Regions from separate parts of the Priestia sp. YIM B13489 genome, predicted to be linked through region 1. Evidence: riboswitches for the same ligand, from Rfam matches in the RefSeq annotation. Region 1 holds a riboswitch; each other region holds the start of a gene.
The links. Region 1 has a riboswitch for cobalamin ahead of metE (5-methyltetrahydropteroyltriglutamate--homocysteine S-methyltransferase). Riboswitches for the same ligand answer to the same signal wherever they lie in the genome.
Positions count from the first base shown of each region.

Region 2: another riboswitch for cobalamin. It lies ahead of nikA (nickel ABC transporter substrate-binding protein); the one in region 1 lies ahead of metE (5-methyltetrahydropteroyltriglutamate--homocysteine S-methyltransferase).
Region 3: another riboswitch for cobalamin. It lies ahead of ACFX4W_RS07535 (HoxN/HupN/NixA family nickel/cobalt transporter); the one in region 1 lies ahead of metE (5-methyltetrahydropteroyltriglutamate--homocysteine S-methyltransferase).

Region 1 is NZ_JBHZOQ010000036.1:72,317-78,383, forward strand. It holds gene ACFX4W_RS02210 (hypothetical protein) at 320-571, shown strand; SAM riboswitch class I at 652-762, shown strand; cobalamin riboswitch at 842-1,030, shown strand; gene metE (5-methyltetrahydropteroyltriglutamate--homocysteine S-methyltransferase) at 1,180-3,474, shown strand; gene ACFX4W_RS02220 (acetate uptake transporter) at 3,617-4,234, shown strand; gene ACFX4W_RS02225 (GNAT family N-acetyltransferase) at 4,378-4,878, shown strand; gene ACFX4W_RS02230 (hypothetical protein) at 5,055-5,189, shown strand; gene ACFX4W_RS02235 (helix-turn-helix transcriptional regulator) at 5,377-5,577, shown strand; gene ACFX4W_RS02240 (hypothetical protein) at 5,740-5,904, shown strand; gene ACFX4W_RS02245 (DUF5301 domain-containing protein) at 5,936-6,067, shown strand, end outside.
Region 2 is NZ_JBHZOQ010000036.1:276,122-282,188, reverse strand. It holds gene ACFX4W_RS03285 (CitMHS family transporter) at 1-659, shown strand, start outside; gene ACFX4W_RS03280 (GNAT family N-acetyltransferase) at 971-1,498, opposite strand; gene nikA (nickel ABC transporter substrate-binding protein) at 1,570-3,111, opposite strand; cobalamin riboswitch at 3,256-3,445, opposite strand; gene ftsZ (cell division protein FtsZ) at 3,448-4,452, opposite strand; gene ACFX4W_RS03265 (tautomerase family protein) at 4,812-5,201, opposite strand; gene ACFX4W_RS03260 (hypothetical protein) at 5,369-5,527, opposite strand; gene ACFX4W_RS03255 (TRM11 family SAM-dependent methyltransferase) at 5,788-6,067, shown strand, end outside.
Region 3 is NZ_JBHZOQ010000053.1:305,776-311,842, reverse strand. It holds gene ACFX4W_RS07560 (DUF418 domain-containing protein) at 1-1,088, shown strand, start outside; gene ACFX4W_RS07555 (ABC transporter permease) at 1,124-1,807, shown strand; gene ACFX4W_RS07550 (ABC transporter ATP-binding protein) at 1,809-2,741, shown strand; gene ACFX4W_RS07545 (undecaprenyl-diphosphatase) at 2,888-3,481, shown strand; gene ACFX4W_RS07540 (organic hydroperoxide resistance protein) at 3,634-4,053, shown strand; cobalamin riboswitch at 4,159-4,341, shown strand; gene ACFX4W_RS07535 (HoxN/HupN/NixA family nickel/cobalt transporter) at 4,475-5,272, shown strand; gene ACFX4W_RS07530 (M20 family metallopeptidase) at 5,502-6,067, shown strand, end outside.

The DNA of each region.
Region 1 (6,067 bases):
AACTGCGGTGTCACAAGCGATTCAGCTCATGTATTCCATTTGCCTTTAGAGTGGATTCATTTGGTGATGTCTCAACCTCTTTTGGAAAAATGTGCATAACTCTTAACGAAACCTTGTAGCAGAAGGCTCAGTCAAACGTTATAATAGATAATGAATGATGATATATTCTCTATATTTGTCATATATTTGTATTACATATGTAATTAAAGAAAAACATTCACTTGATATACTGTTTAATGACTTAACTTTATCTTAAAATTTACAGTGAAATGCCTGTTTATAGAGGCTTAGAACATACACAGCAAATGGAGGAGCAATCATGGCAAACGAAAAGATGCAAGAAGGACTTGATCGTTTTATCAAGGAAGATTTAAATGACCTTTTAGGTAGACTGTTCCCCTTAATGGACCGGGAGTGTGCCGAAGAAAAAAGAAAGCTTATCGAAACAGCGGTAGAGTACATTTATTCGTCAGGATATCACCAAGGGGCAAAAGATTTAATCGAAACGCACCGAAAAGATGATTACAAATTGTTAAGGCAAAAGTTAGCGTCAGCGCCTCCTAAAAACTAATTTTTTTGAAATTTCTTTTGACAGCATAAATGTAAGGTGTTAAGATGACTCTACATTCAAAATATTATAAACAATTAAAACTCTTATTGAGAGAGGCGGAGGGACTGGCCCTGTGAAGCCCGGCAACCATTTAACATTCTTGTTGAAAAGGTGCTACATCCTGCAAAGCGTACAGCTTTGAAAAATAAGAGAGGATTTCATAGATACTATGCCTCTCTATTCGTGATAGAGAGGCTTTTTATTTTATGTGAATATGTTTTGAATGAACAATTTTATAAAAATGCATCAGGTGCTGTGTAACGAATGTACGCAGCTTAAAAGGGAAGACCGGTGAAAAGCCGGCGCGGTCCCGCCACTGTAATGGGGAGCAACTTATTAACCACTGTTTCATGTTGAAATGGGAAGGGATAGGAAGCGATGAACCTAAGTCAGGAGACCTGCCTGTTGTATGCACTTAAGCTCTACGGGATATAGAGAGGAGTGAGGAATACGTGTTGAGAAAAACAGGCTATCTCAACTTTAGTTAAGTATGCGTATCATCTCTCTTTTCATTTCGAAAAGAGAGATTTTTTAGTTTACCGATAAAAAATATACAGGGAGTGGAAAAAATGAGCAGTGTAAAAAGTTCAAACTTAGGTTATCCAAGAATTGGTGAAAAACGAGAATGGAAAAAAGCGCTTGAGCAGTTTTGGGCAGGAAAACTAGAGAAAGATATCTTTTTGCAGGAAATTGAGTCTCTTCGTCTAGGGCATTTAAAAAAACAGCGTGACGCAGGAATTGAATTGATTCCAGTCGGCGATTTTAGCTTATACGATCACGTGTTAGATACAGCCGCTATGTTTGGTCTAGTGCCAAAGCGCTTTGATTATGACGGGGGACCGGTATCGCTTGAAACGTATTTTGACATCGCGCGAGGAACAAAAGGTGCGGTAGCTTCTACGATGACAAAATGGTTTAACACAAATTATCACTATATCGTACCAGAGCTTGAGGAATGTACGCCGGCACTTGTAGAAAATCGCCCGCTTCAATTTTACAAAGAAGCAAAACAGAAGCTGAATATTGAAGGCAAGCCCGTTATTTTAGGTCCAGTAACATTTGTGAAGCTGTCAAAAGGATATAAAAAAAGTGAGTTTAAAGAAGTAGTTGAACAATTTGTTCCGCTTTATGCAACTATCTTAGCGGAGCTGCAAGCAGAAGGAGTAGAGTGGGTACAAATAGATGAGCCGGTTTTAGCTACAACGCTATCAAAAGAAGACCTGGCGCTTTACAAAGAAGTCTATCAAGCTTTGAAGGAAGCAGCACCGAATGTAAAAGTCATTTTACAAACGTATTTTGACAGCGTTGATTACTATAAAGAAGTCGTGTCTCTTCCTGTTGAAGGAATTGGTTTAGACTTTGTGCATGACCGAGGCGAAAATCTCACTGCCCTTAATAAATATGGTTTTCCAACTGATAAAGTGCTGGCAGCAGGAGTGATTGACGGACGAAACATTTGGCGTGAAAATTTGGACGAGCAGCTTTTAACGATCAGTGAAATTGAAGAAGCCGTATCAAAAGACCGTTTGATTCTTCAGCCTTCATCAAGTCTGCTACATGTTCCTGTCACGGTGAAAAATGAAGAGACGATTGATCCAGTATTGAAAAATGCGCTCTCTTTTGCAGATGAAAAGCTAAAGGAAATTACGCTGTTAACAAAAGCGGTGCAGCAAGGAAAAGAAGCAATAGAAGAAGAAATAAGCGTAAGCAAGCAGGCAATTCAAGCATTAAATGGATCATCTTTTCGAAATTGTCAAGATGTGCAAAAAGAGCTGAAGCAGCTGCACAGCTATAAAGCAGAGCGACAAGCGCCGTTTGACGTACGTCAGCGCGTTCAGCAAGAAGCGTTTCAACTGCCGCTTCTTCCAACGACCACGATTGGAAGCTTTCCGCAAACAAAAGAAGTGCGAAAAGAGCGTCTAAAATGGCGTAAAGGCGAGTTAAGCGATGAAGCATATGAAGCGTACATTAACGAGGAAATAAAAAAATGGATTGAAATTCAAGAAAACATCGGCTTAGATGTCCTTGTGCACGGAGAGTTTGAGCGTACGGATATGGTCGAATACTTCGGTGAGAAATTAGGAGGCTTTCAGTTTACGAAGTTTGGCTGGGTGCAATCTTACGGTTCTCGCTGCGTGAAGCCGCCGCTTATTTACGGAGATGTATCGTATGAGCAGGCGATGACGATCAAAGAAACGGTCTACGCACAGTCTCTAACAAATAAGCCGCTTAAAGGAATGCTGACGGGTCCGATTACGATTTTAAACTGGTCGTTTGTGCGTGATGATATCCCGCGCTACGACGTCGCAAATCAAATTGCGCTTGCTCTTAGAAAAGAAGTAGAAGCACTTGAAAGTCAGGGCATTTCAATGATTCAAGTAGATGAACCGGCGCTGCGTGAAGGACTGCCGTTAAAACGAGAAAACTGGGACAGCTACTTAAATGCTGCGGTGTATGCGTTCAAGCTAGCGACGGTATCGGTGCAAAACGAGACGCAAATTCACACGCATATGTGCTATTCAGAATTCGAAGAGATTATTGATGCGATTAAAGCGCTGGATGCCGACGTGATTTCCATTGAAACGTCTAAAAGCCACGGTGAATTAATTTATGCGTTTGAAAAACATACGTACAATCAAGGAATTGGACTTGGCGTATATGATATTCACAGCCCGCGCGTACCGAAGCTTGAAGAGCTTCAGCGAAACATTGACCGCGCTCTAAAGGTGCTTGATCCTGCATTATTTTGGATTAATCCCGACTGCGGCCTTAAAACAAGAGGAATCAGCGAGACGGTTGAAGCTTTAAAAGTGATGGTTGAGTCTGCAAAACAAACCAGAAAAAATTTATTACAAAACGTTTAATAATAAGAAAGTAAAGGCCAAGCAGTGTAACCGCTACACTGCTTGGTCTTATGGGATTTTAAAAGGCCAAAAATATCCATTGACACTTCCCGTACATTTTTGTATCTTTTTAAAGGTGTTTTTAAAATCAGGGAGGTACAACATGAGTAACAACAGCACGCAGCACGTTAAAATTGTAACAGCGGATCCATCAGCGCTAGGTCTATTCGGACTTGCCATGGTGACACTTGTTGCATCGTTTCAAAAGCTTGGGGTAACCGATGGTGTTTCATTGGTATTGCCATGGGCGGTTTTTTTAGGCGGAATAGGACAGTTAATCGCGTCTATGCAAGATTTCAAACATAATAATACCTTCGGCGCAACTGCTTTTGGTGCCTTCGGGTTATTTTGGCTAGGTGTAGCTATGACATGGCTTATTCAGCTTGGAGCATTTGGAGAAGCGCTCGCAAAAGAAGCGGATCCAAAGCAGCTCGCATTTGCTTTTGTCGGCTACTTGATTTTCAGCGTTTTTATGACAGTTGGAGCAATGGGCACTCATAAAGTATTATTTATTATTTTTGTGTTAATTGATTTCTTATTCATTGGATTATCGCTAAGTACATTTGGTGTGGCATATGAATACACGCACTTACTAGCAGCAGTGTCAGAGCTATTGATTGCTCTGTTTTCATTCTATGGATCTGCAGCGGCTGTATTAAATACTCACTATGGTCGAATTGTGCTTCCGGTGGGCAAGCCGTTTGGAGCATTTATCAAATAATCAAGATGTTAATTAAAAAGCGAAGTAGGGTTGAATTCTGTATGATGCAGAGGTCAATCCTTTTTTGTTTGGGCATTTTTATATATAGTAGAAAGAGATAGTTATATGTAATAGAAGCTTTTAGAGAAAAAAGAAAATACATAATGAAAGGAAACGTTCCAATGATTATAAGACAAGTGGAGGAAAAAGATTTAAACCAATTAATTACGTTAGAAAACAAAGGCTTTACACCTGCAGAAGCTGCCTCAAAAGATGCATTTATCACGCGGATCAACACTATTCCTGATACGTTTATTATCGCTCAAGAAAATGAAGAAATAATCGGATATGTGAACGGTCCCGTCATTTCAGCTCCGTTTATTACGGATGATTTGTTTGAAAAAACGATTTCGAACCCTGAGGCAGGCGGTCATCAAAGCATTTTAGGTATCGTTGTAAATCCCAATCATCATCACAAAGGAATTGCCAGTATGCTGCTAAGAGAGTTTGAAAAGCAAGCGCAGGACAAACAGCGCTTAACGGTTACTTTAACATGTAAAGAAGAATTGATTCCGTTTTACGAAAAAAACGGATATGTGAATCAAGGAGTAGCGGAGTCTCAGCATGCAGGCGTGCAGTGGTTTAATATGAGCAAGGAGCTTTAACAAACAATGAAATAGAAAAGCACAAGCTTCCTTTAAGGAGTTTGTGCTTTTTTATATTAATTTCTGTGTAGTTATTGTAAATATGTAAAAGTAAAGGTGGTATTTACATGAATAAGTACGGCTTTTTTTATTGAGAGGGTGCACAGGTGTTTAATCTATTTCGTTGCTTCTAGCGGTTGATTGGAGGGCAAGGCGAAGACTCCTGCGGGAAAAGCGGCACAGGTGAGACCCCGCAGGAGCGAAAGCGACGAGGAGGCTCAGCGGCCGCCCGCGGAAAGCGAGACCTTGCACGGAAATCAACAGCGGTGTAACAAGCGATTTATACTCAATCATTTCTCTCATTTTTTCGTCTTTAGATTGGATCAATCTCGTTATGTTTCAATCTCTTTTTTAGGTAGGTAAGAGACATTGATTTGTCAAACATATTTGACAGTAACAAGAAAAATAATATAAGATATGGATGTAAAAAGTTTTTTACATTTTAGAGATGAGTGATGAATGGTGGAAAATCGAATTAAAGAACTGCGTAAAAGCAAGCGAATGTCTCAGGATGAACTGGCAAAAGTATGCGGCGTATCGAGACAAACGATTAATGCAATTGAAAACAATAAGTATGATCCAAGCTTAACGCTAGCTTTTCAGCTGGCTGAGGAGCTGGGAGCAACAGTAGATGAGCTGTTTTTATTTCATAAATCATGATGAGTTAGTTAAACAGAGAAGGTAATGTGAAGTAGTGATGTTACTAGTAGAAGTTTTGACATTTCTGTACTATAAGTTAAAAGCACATAAGTAAACAGTAGATCAATATTACTTCTATCACTTTATAAAAAAGAGATTTACAGAGCAACGGTGGTGAAAGGAATGAAAAATCGAGCTGCCGGAGTAGCTCTTACAAGTACGGGCATGTTACTGTTGATGGTAACGTTAGTATTTCCTGTTCCGGGAGTAACGTATAGTTTACTTGTAGGAAGCAGCATTGTACTAAAGGGCTGCGGAACAGGAGGAATAAAAAGGTGTATCACGTGAATGCAGGGTGATGTAGAAAAGGAGGTTCCTTTTGAAAAAAAGAACAATTATTATAGCTGCACTTTTATTTATCGTCGTATTTTATTTTACATATACCGGGAAAGCCTATCAGTTAAAAGACGTCATAAAAGTAGACGAAGCAAACGTTACGCGTATTGAAATA
Region 2 (6,067 bases), 200 kb from region 1:
TTGCTGAACAGCTTTCAGTTCATGAGACCCCTGGGAAGCCACCTAGACTCTTTTGGTTTAATGCCTTATTGACACTGTGCTTAATGACTCTCTTGGTCGTAGACATACTCCCTATTCCTATTTTATTTGCTATTGCTTTTGCCATTGCTTTATTTGTTAATTTTCCTCATCCAAAAGAACAGCAGGAAAGAATCTTAAGTCATGCAAACAGCTTTGTAATGGTTAGTACGTTGGTTTTTGCAGCCGGAATCTTTACAGGCGTTTTTACAGAAACAAAAATGATGGATGCCATGGCTAATACCATTGTCAGCCTCACTCCTGAATGGCTGGGCTCTCACCTTCCCTTAGTTGTAGCAATAACGAGCCTTCCTCTTAGCTTTGTATTTTCACCTGATGCTTATTATTTTGGCATTTTACCTGTTATTAGCCATACAGCAGCTAATTTTGGTGTAGACCCTGTAGAAATAGGACGAGCAGCTTTATTGGGACATTCCACAACTGGGTTTCCCCTATCTCCTTTAGTACCCGCTACTTTCATTCTGATTGGGCTGGTTGAAGTAGATTTCGGGGAGCATCAAAAGTTTCTTTTCAAGTGGGCCTTTGGAACAACTATTGTGATGACAATTACAGCCATTTTAACGAATGCTATTTCCTTTTAGACTCTACCATAAAAAAGGAAGCCGACTACCATAAGGCAATCGGCTCACACATGTAGGATATTGATTTAACACTAACAAAGTACAACACAACATTAGTAATTATATAATATATTTCATTATTTTGAAAGCGATTTCATAGATATTTTTAAAAATATTTTGTTATTTGTTTTTCGTAGAAAAAAACCACGTTTCAGCCAATTCGAAACGCGGTTCTTTTCTGTAAGGACTTGCCCTACAGGCTATAAATGTAAGTACGCTCATTATAGCATGAGCTCTTATCTAGATTCTATGGTAATTACTGTATAATATCGTTACATTACGACCGGTTGTATTTTTCTGTCCATGTGCAGCGTATTCCATGGCTCATCCTGTTCAGCAAGCCTTTCGATAAAATCTTGTGAAGTCCAGAATGGAATAGCCCCCGGTAAAAAAGGATGAGTATGCAGATACAACGTGTCATAAAAATGACTTTGAGCAAATTGTTCCACTGCCTTTAACAGCTGCTGTCCAATGCCTAGACGCCGGTATGCTGGATCGACATAGCATTTTACAATCTCGGCTGCAGTTTTATGTTCATATCGCTTTTTTAATGCATGAAACCTTCCATCGTAAGCGTATAAACCAATTGTTCCAATTACTTGTTGATTTTCCGTGACAGCTGCAAAAAAAGCAGCGCCTTTCGCTTGAACATAATATTCATTAAAATGAAGCAAATCCACAGGAAGCTGATTTTTTTCCATCATAGGAAATAGCTCATTCCGCATATTCATGACAAACTGAATCACTTCAGCATCCTTTTCTTTTACTTCTTTAATTTGATACATTGGTACTTCTTGCACGTTTACTGTCACATCCTTTGATCTATCATTGTATACTTTCTCTTTTTCCTATAGGAACAACACAATATTGACTATGGCGTTACGTCTAAATGCTGAGTCAGCATATAATACTCGCTTGGATTTGTGGTCCAGTTTTTCACCTTTTGATTATAAGCAACAACAATGTTTGGATGTACAATCGATGACGTCAGCATTTCTGCATTAATCAAAGCGGTTGCTTGCTTAGCTAACTGATCTCGCTTTGCGTCATCTACGGTTAAATTTAACTGCTGAATCATTTTTGTTAGCTTCTCATCATCAATCCGGCTGGCATTTAAACCACCGCCCGGCAAATAGTTCGTACTTAAATAATAGCTTGCATCTCCTCTAGGTGCAGTGATAAGACTGTACAGTGCTAAATCCCAATCGTCTTTTGCCATTACATATTCATCGCTGTCCTCAACGAGATGAATCTTAATAGTAATTCCTAACTCTTTCGCATTAGACTGTATAAGCTGAGCAATCAAAGGAAGTTCTGGCAGAGAGCTGTATGTGACAAGAGAGAGCGATAATGGCTTTCCATTTTTGATTGTTTTGTCATTTTTAATTTGATAGCCTGCTTTCTCTAAATATTTTTTAGCAGATGGCATACCTCTTTGCTCATTAGCATTATTATCAGCAAAAGGAAATTGGGATAAAAATGGACCTCGAGCTGCTGCCGCTTGATTGTTCATGATGCTGCTGACAATTTCTTTTCGGTTCAGTAAGGTATCGATAGCTTTTCTTACATTTTCGTCTTTTAATGCGTCATTGGTTTGATTATAAAGTAATAAATGTGTACGCACACTGGGTACTCCACTTACCTTAAAAGACGGATCTGTTTGTAAAGTGCCCAAACTTTCTAAAGGCGGACGATAAATAATATCGGCTGTTCCGGACTGAAGAGCCGCAACTCGCGCATTAGCATCTTCGTTAAATGCAAAGATCGCATTTTTCAATTTTACTTTCCCATTCCAATAATGTTCATATCTTTCTAACTTCACTTGATTTCCTTGATCGAAAGTCAAAACTTGAAATGGACCTGTGCCAATAGGCTTCTTAGCTATATTAGAAACATCAACATCTATAATAGCTGTGTTTGGATGCACTAACTCAGAAGGAAATTTAGGCATTGGTTCTTTTAATGTAATTGTCAGCGCATGACCGTTCGCTTTGATTTCTTTAATATTTAAAGCGTTTTTCATCGCATAACTTTGATCTATCGTTCTTTGAAGAGAAGACTTAACGGCATTTGCATCTAGCGCTTTACCATTTTGAAACGTAATATTCTTTCTTATCGTAAATGTCCACGTAAGACCGTTATCTTCCGTTTTCCACTTTTCAGCAAGCCAGGGCTTTATTTTTAAATCATTGCTGATTTTAACAAGCGTCTCCCCTACTCCCGCACGAACTGCTGTATAATTATCATCCGTATGAGGATCAAGCGTTGCAGATGTAAAATTAAATAAAAACGTCACACTTTTATCCGTTTTCTTTCTTTCTTTTATACTTATGCTCTCTTCATTAGGAGCGCAAGCAGTGAGGCAAAGTAACACAAGAAATATCATAGATACGAGTTTTTTATTATTTATCATTGATTTTTCCACCTTCTATTTTAATACACAAAAAAAGCACTTCTAAAAAGAAGTGCTTGTCTTCAAAACAAATTCAGATAAACGTATCCCTTGTTTATCTTATTTTTGATTCTGCCAAAACACCTCCCTATCCTCGTAGGTTATTGTGTGCTGCGATTTATGGCAGGTCTCCTGGCTTCAAGTCATTGCCTTATACCGCCTTCCCGTCTCTAAATAGACAGTGGCTTTTTGACATAAGGCTCCTTGTTACAGTGGCGGGACCGCTCCGGATTTGCACCGGATTCCCTTTTAAGGCAATTGAAAAACAATTGCCACCATAAAAACTGGTTATTTAATTTAGTAGCGTGCTCTTGAAACTCTAGAAGTAGAAGCTGATGGTGAAACATCTTCATCATCAAATCCAGTAGCAATAACGGTTACCATCATTTCGTCCTTTAAATCTTCATTAATCACGGACCCAAAAATCATATTTAAGTCCTGATCAGAAGCAGACGTGACAATATCTGCTGCTTCCTGTACTTCGTAAAGACTCAGGCTGCTGCCGCTCGTAATGTTCAACAGCACGCCTCTTGCTCCATCAATCGATGCATCTAGCAGCGGACTAGAAATCGCTTTTTTCGCTGCTTCAATTGCCCGGTCTGATCCAGAAGCTCGTCCGATACCCATAAGCGCAAATCCTTGATTAGACATGATTGTTTTTACATCAGCAAAGTCAAGGTTAATCAGCCCCGGAACAGCGATTAAATCTGAAATACCTTGAATACCTTGGCGAAGAACATTATCTGCTTCACGGAATGCTTCAAGCATAGGCGTCTTTTTATCGACAATTTCAAGCAAGCGGTCGTTTGGAATCACAATAAGGGTATCTACCGATTCATTCATCGCAGTAATACCGCCTACTGCTTGCTTCGTACGTTTATTTCCTTCAAACTTGAACGGGCGAGTGACTACTCCAATTGTTAAAGCATTTAGTTCACGGGCAATTTGGGCAATAACCGGAGCTGCTCCAGTACCGGTTCCTCCGCCCATGCCAGCTGTTACGAATACCATATCTGCGCCTTGCAGTACTTCTTGAATTTGTTCTCTGCTTTCTTCGGCTGCTTCTCTTCCCACTTCTGGATTAGCTCCTGCACCTAATCCTCGCGTTAAGGCCGCACCAATCTGCATTTTCACATCTGCTTTAGATAAGTTAAGCGCCTGAGCATCCGTATTAACGGCGATAAATTCTACTCCTTGTACACCGTGTTCAATCATACGGTTAACGGTGTTATTTCCTCCACCGCCGACCCCAATTACTTTAATTCGCACTAATGGCGATACATCTGCATCAAATCCAAACATTCTAAGTTCCTCCTCAATGATCAAAATTACTTTCTCTTATTATCCGAAAAAACACGTGAAGAACCTTTTACTCCTATGTTTAACGCGTAACTGTTCTTTTGTTTTACAGATTTTATACACTTCTCTTTTAACCTTTAAATCTTTACATCTTTATGTAAATTTATTGTTGTTCTAAAATTAGTACGCCGAACTCTTTTATGGTTTTTCCACTCAAAATGGCATATAAGCTTATTGTATCATTCATTTGACAGATGTCTGTATTTAATTTTGAGTAAGATGTGACTAAGAGAATAATATTTTTATAGACAAAATGAGAAAAAGCCCTTAGAAATAAGGGCTTCTCTAGATAATAAACCGTTTTATAATTTCCCAGTTAAGAATTGAGCCTCTCCCATGCCAAAGCTCCAGTCAGCATTACCGTTTTCAACAATCGAAATCATAATGTCGTTTGGCTGAATGCCGCAACTCTCTCCAAGCTCTTTTACAATTAATCTGTAAAGTGCTTGCTTTTGCTCTTCTGTTCGCTGTTTACTCGTTACACTTATAATAACCAAATCCTTGCTTCTCTCAAAGCCAAGACCTGTATCTTCAATAATCATTTCATGAGCAGGATGCTGATGTACAATTTGATAACGGTCGCGCTCCGGGACGCCAAAGGCTTCTAGCATCGCTCGGTGAGCAGCGTCTAGTAATGTTTTTAACTCTTTTTCATCTCTTCCTTCTATTACATCAAATCTAAGTAATGGCATACTAAGTAACCTCCAGCTTTTTGTCTAATATATTATTGCCTCATCATATCACAACTATCATTTGTAAAAAAAAGATATGCTATTCACAATGTGCTCTCTAGTGAAAGAGACCTCAAATGCTTCAATAAAAGCTCAACTTAACAAAAAGAAATGAGCAGTATAACGGCTCATTTCATTAGTACAAAAACATTTATAATAAGAGCTAAAATACATACAGATACAATGGCAATGAGTACGTTCATCACAAGGTTTTGCGAGGATGTTTTGGCTTGTTTTTTCATATCAGCCCGACTCATCTGTTGCTTTTCATGATCACTTTTAGACATCACGTAGCCTCTCCTATTCATCAAAATGTCAGCAGTGTGTAAATGATTTTTGAGAAACCTTGATCCAGTTCTTTTGTATAGACAGCAGCACATGCAGGTTATCACCAGTTATTTTAGCATGTTTTGTCAAATAAGTGGACTATGTAGCGCTTCAATTTATTATTCACAGCCAAATATATTTAAATTCGTTGCTTTTCTCTTCTTTTCTCGCTATTGTTTGAGAAGAAGGATAATTAGATACGATAAAGGATGATACGATATTGAATAACCATACGCAGCTGCCTCAGTATATCTACACATACGCATGCAGCGAAGAGGAACTCTCACTATGTCAATTAGAGAGACGCTCTCTTTTTGAAATTGAAACTGAGAAACCTATCATAAAAAGTGCCGTTAAACTTGATCCAAGCAGAAGCCCTTTTATCAAAGAGCGATTAGATATTATGTATGAATCAGATGACCTTGCAGATATTTGTAAGCAAGTAGAAGATATTGACCTCGGAGACAAAACATTTAAACTCATTTTTATGAAAATTAATG
Region 3 (6,067 bases), on a different contig from region 1:
TCTCGCTATCACCAAGTGATTCAGCAGCCTATGTCTTTTTAAAAGTCGCGGTAGAGGAAAGTTTTATGCCGATTTTCACCTTTTTATTTGGCTATTCAATGGTGAAGATGAAAGAAAGCTTAGAAAGAAGGAAGCTAGGGGTAAAAAGGCATTTCTTTCGCCGTTTTCTTCTACTTCTAGGGTTTGGCTTACTGCATGGAGTGTTTTTATGGGAAGGAGATATTCTTACATTTTACGGAATGATGGGAGTATTTTTACTACTTTTCTTTTTAAAGCGTAAAGCCAAAACACTTTTGGTGTGGGCATCGATTTTGCTGGTCCTTACAGGAGCATCCGGATACGGTTCATTAAACGATAATATGTATCTTCTTAGCGATAAACAAACGCTTACGACATATGTAAAAGATACGATTCATGTGTATGGAAGTGGAACTTATGAACAGATTAAAGACCACCGCAACAATGTTGATCCGATGAATATAGCAGGATATAAATTTGCTTTTGCCTTCTTGTTTACGCCATTTATAATGGGCGCTTTGTTTTTATTTGGTATGTATGCAGGAAAGAAAAAGTGGTTTTACGATGTTTCAGCTAATCAAAAACAGTATGGCCGTTGGGCAGCCGCGCTGATTCCGCTTGGCTTGCTGTTAAAAGGGACTATGTACGTATGGCCAGATGCGAATTGGGCTGGTTCTACACATATGTTAGGTGGAAGTCTTCTATCTCTTGGTTATATTGCAGGCTTTGCTTGGTTATATGCGAAATACGAGAAGTCATTTTTGATAAAGGCTTTTGAAAGTGTAGGCAGGATATCGCTTAGTAATTATTTAATGCAAACGGTCATATGCACGACGATTTTTTACGGTTACGGATTAGGTTATTTCGGAAAGCTCGGCATGATTGCAGGGATTTTTGTCTGCATAGGTATTTACGGAATTCAGCTTATCAGCAGCTATATGTACGTGCAAAAATTTCAAACTGGACCGGTGGAAAAGCTACTGCGTATATGGACAAATTTTTCTTGGAGTGGAAAGCCCAAAGAAAAAAAAGCCTTACCGGCGGAAGTAAATCATCCTTTTGTTGGATGATAGCAGTCAAATTTATTTAAAAGGAGATTTTAAAAATGTGGGCTATTAGTGTAAAAGAGTTTCAAAGCTTATTTAAAAGTATTAAATCAATTATCGTTATCTTAATCGTATGCGGTGCTTCCTATGGAATAGCCCATATAGTTAGTCAACTTGGAGGTCAACTGACGAGTGCACAGATTCAAGATGGAGCCAACGGGGGAATTTTGGTGATGCTTCTCGGGTTCGGACCTTTATTTATTTCAAGTCTTTCTCATAATGTTATTAATCAAGAAATTAAAACAAGAACAGCAAGGTTTTTAGTTACCAAAACATCAAGAGAGCGTATTGTACTAGGAAAATTCTTAGGTATTTGCTGTTTCTGGCTTGTTTGTATCTCTATTTCATTTCTACTGATTGTGTTTATTTCGCATCATTTTTCTTTTTATATATTTTTAGAGTGCCTGCTATTCACCGTTTGTATCATTTCATTTGTTTTAATGCTTTCAGCTTTAATGCCAAGCCCAACTCATACTATGTTTTTATCAATTATTTTATCGTTTGTTCTACCGGTACTGAGCGTGTGGAGCATATTTTCATCAAAAGCGTACATTGCATGGTTTAAGTATGTGACACCCTACTACTATTTAAAGCTGGAGAAAGGGTATCTAACAGTTCTTCTTATTTTTGCAGCACTTTGTTTATGTACGGCACTTTGGAGTTTTAAAAGGAGAGAAGTATAATATGTATGCTATTGAAACAAGTAAATTAACTAAAAAATATGGATCTAAAACAGTTGTTAACGGTATTAATTTACAGGTACCACAAGGGGGAATTTACGGATTTTTAGGAAGAAACGGAGCAGGAAAGTCTACATTTATTAATATGCTTACCGGCGTTTCATTTCCTTCAGCAGGAGAATTTACGCTGCTGGGACAGAGTGATATTGATTTAGAGCTTCAGAAGAAAATAGGTGTGCTTCCTGACTATGCTAACTTTTATGATGAGATGACAGCGCTCAATCATTTGCGCTATTTTTTAAAGATAAACGGCCATCGTTTTTCGAAAGAACACTGTAGTATTGTACTGAAGAAAGTAGGATTAGAAGGACATGAGCATCAGAAAGTTGGAAAGTTTTCATTTGGAATGAAAAAGAAGTTAGGAATTGCTCAAGCAATTGTAGCAGACCCAGATCTTATCTTTTTAGATGAACCAACTTCTGGAGTAGATGTTGAATCTGCTCTTCACATTCATGAACTAATAAGAGAACTCCAAAATCAAGGCAAGACAATTTTTATGACGTCTCATAATTTAAATGAAGTTGAGAAGATTTGTACACGTGTAGCGATTATGAAAAATGGGGTCATTTTAATAGAAGGTACAATGGAAGAGCTGCGCTTTCAATATCAAGCGAAAAAAACGGTGATGATTAAACATGATCCCTACCCAAGCAGCCATAAAGAATATATTCAACAGTTTTTCCGTACGTTGAGTCCCGAAGTTGAATACCATCACATGTACACAAAAGTGATGCTTCAAAAAGAAAGAAATATTCCTCTTATTATTCGCGAATTGATTCAATGCGGCATCGACATTTATCAAGTTCACGTCGAAGAACCTTCTTTAGAGGAAATCTTTTTGCAAAAAAATATTGTGGATCACTCACAGGTGAGTTAATGGGCGAAAGTCCGTTGGTTTACTACTCAGTCTGAATACATTATTTATAAATACCAGTTAGGAAGCTTCTGACAAAAACATGTTCATTTTCTCAAGAAACTGATAAGATAGCTAATGACATTTAAAAATAAGAAAGGATTTCGATTATGTTATCAGCTATTAATTCAGTAGATTATACCATCTTCCACGCGGTGAATCAGTATGCCTCACACGTAAAGCCTCTAGATTCGCTGATGGTATTCTTTGCAGATTATGCCCAGTATGTACTTATCGTTTTACTCGGCTTGTTTTTACTTATTAATAAAAACGGCAGCCGTGTTGTAGCATTTCAAGCTTTGTGTGCTTGTGCCACAGGAGTCATTATCAATAAAGTGATTAGTTTATTTGCTTATCGAGATCGTCCGTTTATCTCTCACCACGTGAATCAGCTTGTTGATCACGCCGCAAATTCTTCATTTCCAAGCGATCATGCTACATCTGCATTAGTTATCACTTTTACCATTTGGCTGCATTTCAAACGTTCAGGACGCATGTGGGTTGTCATGGGCGTACTCATTGCCTTTTCACGCGTATGGGTTGGCGTTCATTATCCATTCGATGTGTTAACAGGAGCCGTTTTAGGCTGCGTGCTGGCGCTGTTTATTCATTATGTTATTTTTAATACGAAACTGATGAGGTCCATTACCAACTTGTCTATTTTTCGAAAATCAGCTTATGACGAACAGTCTCAATATTATTAAGAAAAAGTCGCAAATACGCGGCTTTTTTTATTGGGAAATTTTTAACGTATTTAATACTTGTTTTTTAAAATTAAATTGTGTACAATTAAATCATAGAAACGATAAATAAAAAACTTTTAATAAAATTAATGAAAAAGAGGAGAGGTTTATACATGAAAGCTTTATATGAAACAACAGTCGTTAACACAGGTGGAAGAACAGGAGAAGTTCACTCTTTAGATAACATCTTTAACTTAGACGTTGCAACACCTCCAGCGCTTGGTGGAGAAGCAACAACAGCAACAAACCCAGAGCAGCTGTTTGCAGCTGGATACAGTGCTTGTTTCAACAGCGCGTTAGAATTTATGTTGAAAAAACATAACGTAGAAATCAAAAGCAGTGAAGTAAAAGCTACTGTTCAGCTGCTTCCTGATAAAGCTGATCAAGGAGTGAAAATTGAAGTAGCGCTTGAAGCACATATCGAAGGCTTAGATTTAGAAACAGCGAAAAAATATGTAGACCTAGCTCATTCATACTGCCCGTATTCAAAAGCAATCAGCGGCAACGTAGACGTAACGATAGAAGTAGTTTAATTGCTCTAAAAAGCCCTGCTAAGCATGTAAAGCTTAGCAGGGCTTTTTTATTTGAATTTTCTCTATTCATTTGTAAGCGGTACTAGTATAATGAGGAAGAAAATGAATCATTCGCACAGTTTAGGTGCTCTTACATAGCGTAAGAGGTAACAGGGAATCGAGTGCAAATCTCGAGCGGTCCAGCCACTGTAAGCAGGGAGTTTTCTATCTTATCGTCACTCAAAATGGGGAAGGCGGTAGAAAATGATGATCTCAAGCCAGGAGACCTACCTATTCTGTACACTTGACTCTTCTAGGAAAGAGGCGGTGTATCAAGGTACGCAGTGAGCAATTGCTGTTTATTTTCATATGCCGACACGTCCTCAATTTCTATAGAATTGAGGCTTTTTTACGTTTTATTTTAAAAAAAGGAGTGTAGGAAATGGAAGGTTTATCAGTTTTTTTACTTGTCTTTTTATTAGGAATCAGGCACGGATTGGATGCAGATCACTTAGCTTTTATTGATGGCCAGACCCGATATAATTGGAGAATGGGCAGCCGTTTTGCCCCGTGGGTTGGAACGCTGTTTTCACTAGGTCATGGAGGAATGGTGGCCGTCACGGCCGGGGTGCTGGGCGTGGTGATGAAGAATTTTACGTTTCCTTCATATTTCGATCATTTTGCATCTTGGGTATCCATTATCTCTCTCTTTCTGATTGGAACATTAAACACATATCATTTGCTTCGAACTAAAAATAAAGAAGAAGAGTTTCAGCTGAGCGGATTAAAAGGGAAGTTTATTCCGAAAATCGCAAAAGGAACAACGAATCCTTTTTTAATTATTCTTGTAGGGGCATTGTTCGCTTTAGCAGCCGAAACGGTCAGTCAAACGGCCGTGTGGTCTCTAGCTGCAGGGAACGCAGGCAAGTATACGCCGCTTTTGTTGGGACTAGTGTTTATGTTTGGCATGATGCTTACAGATACAATCGATTCGATGATTGTACATAAAATGGTGAATGAATCGAGTAAATTTGGACAATCTGCTTCCCGCTTGATGGGCTGGGTTATTGTTGTCCTCGCGTATGGTGTGTCGTTCTATTTAGCATTCACTTTCTTTAACCCATGGGCCGAAGTAAACTTTGAAATGGTTGGCGTTATTCTGTTTATTTTTTTAGTGTCTATGTTTGTTTTTGTGAGTGTGAAGTCAAAAGGAAAAAATATTAAAATAAATGTCAATTAGTCAAACGAAAGCTTTAATCTGTTGAAGATTGAAGCTTTTTTGTATGAATTTGTTGAAGTTTATGGCTATTTTCGGTCGGTTATGAATAAGTTAAAGTATTATCTGTATTTAAAGGATGGAAAATTGTCTGAAAACCATTATAATTAAGGATAATTTAAGGTCGTTATGTGAAACGTAGAACATAGTTATACGTAAAATAAATAAAAGCATTTAATGCAAGCAGCAGGGGTTGTTTGGAGGAGGAATTGATTTGAGTCAGGTAATGGTAGAACAAAGCGTGTTTAGTTATTTAAAAGAACACGAACAAGATATGCTTGAAGATTTAATTGGATTTGTGAAAAAAGAATCACCGTCCTACAGTAAAGAGTTAGTAGATCAGTGTGGAATGTATTTAACGCAGCTGTTTCAAAAGCGGTTAGGGGTAGGGTACGAAATCATAGAAGAAAAAGAAGTAGGAAACCACTTGAAATTTACGATTGGAGAAGGAGAAAAGCAGCTTTTAATTATCGGTCATTTTGACACGGTATGGGAAAAGGGAAGGCTGAGTCTAAGAACGGAGGGAAACAAGCTGTATGGTCCGGGAATTTTAGACATGAAAGGCGGCATTGTACAATCTATATGGGCGATTAAAGCGATTCAAGAGCTTGGCTTATCGCTCGATAAAAAAATTGTGTTTTTCTGTAATTCGGATGAAGAGATTGGGTCAATTTCTTCTAAAAAATACATTGAAGAAGAAGCACAAAGAAGTGAAGCAGTGCTAGTAGCGGAACCAGCGGTGGCGGGTTCAGGTGCGTT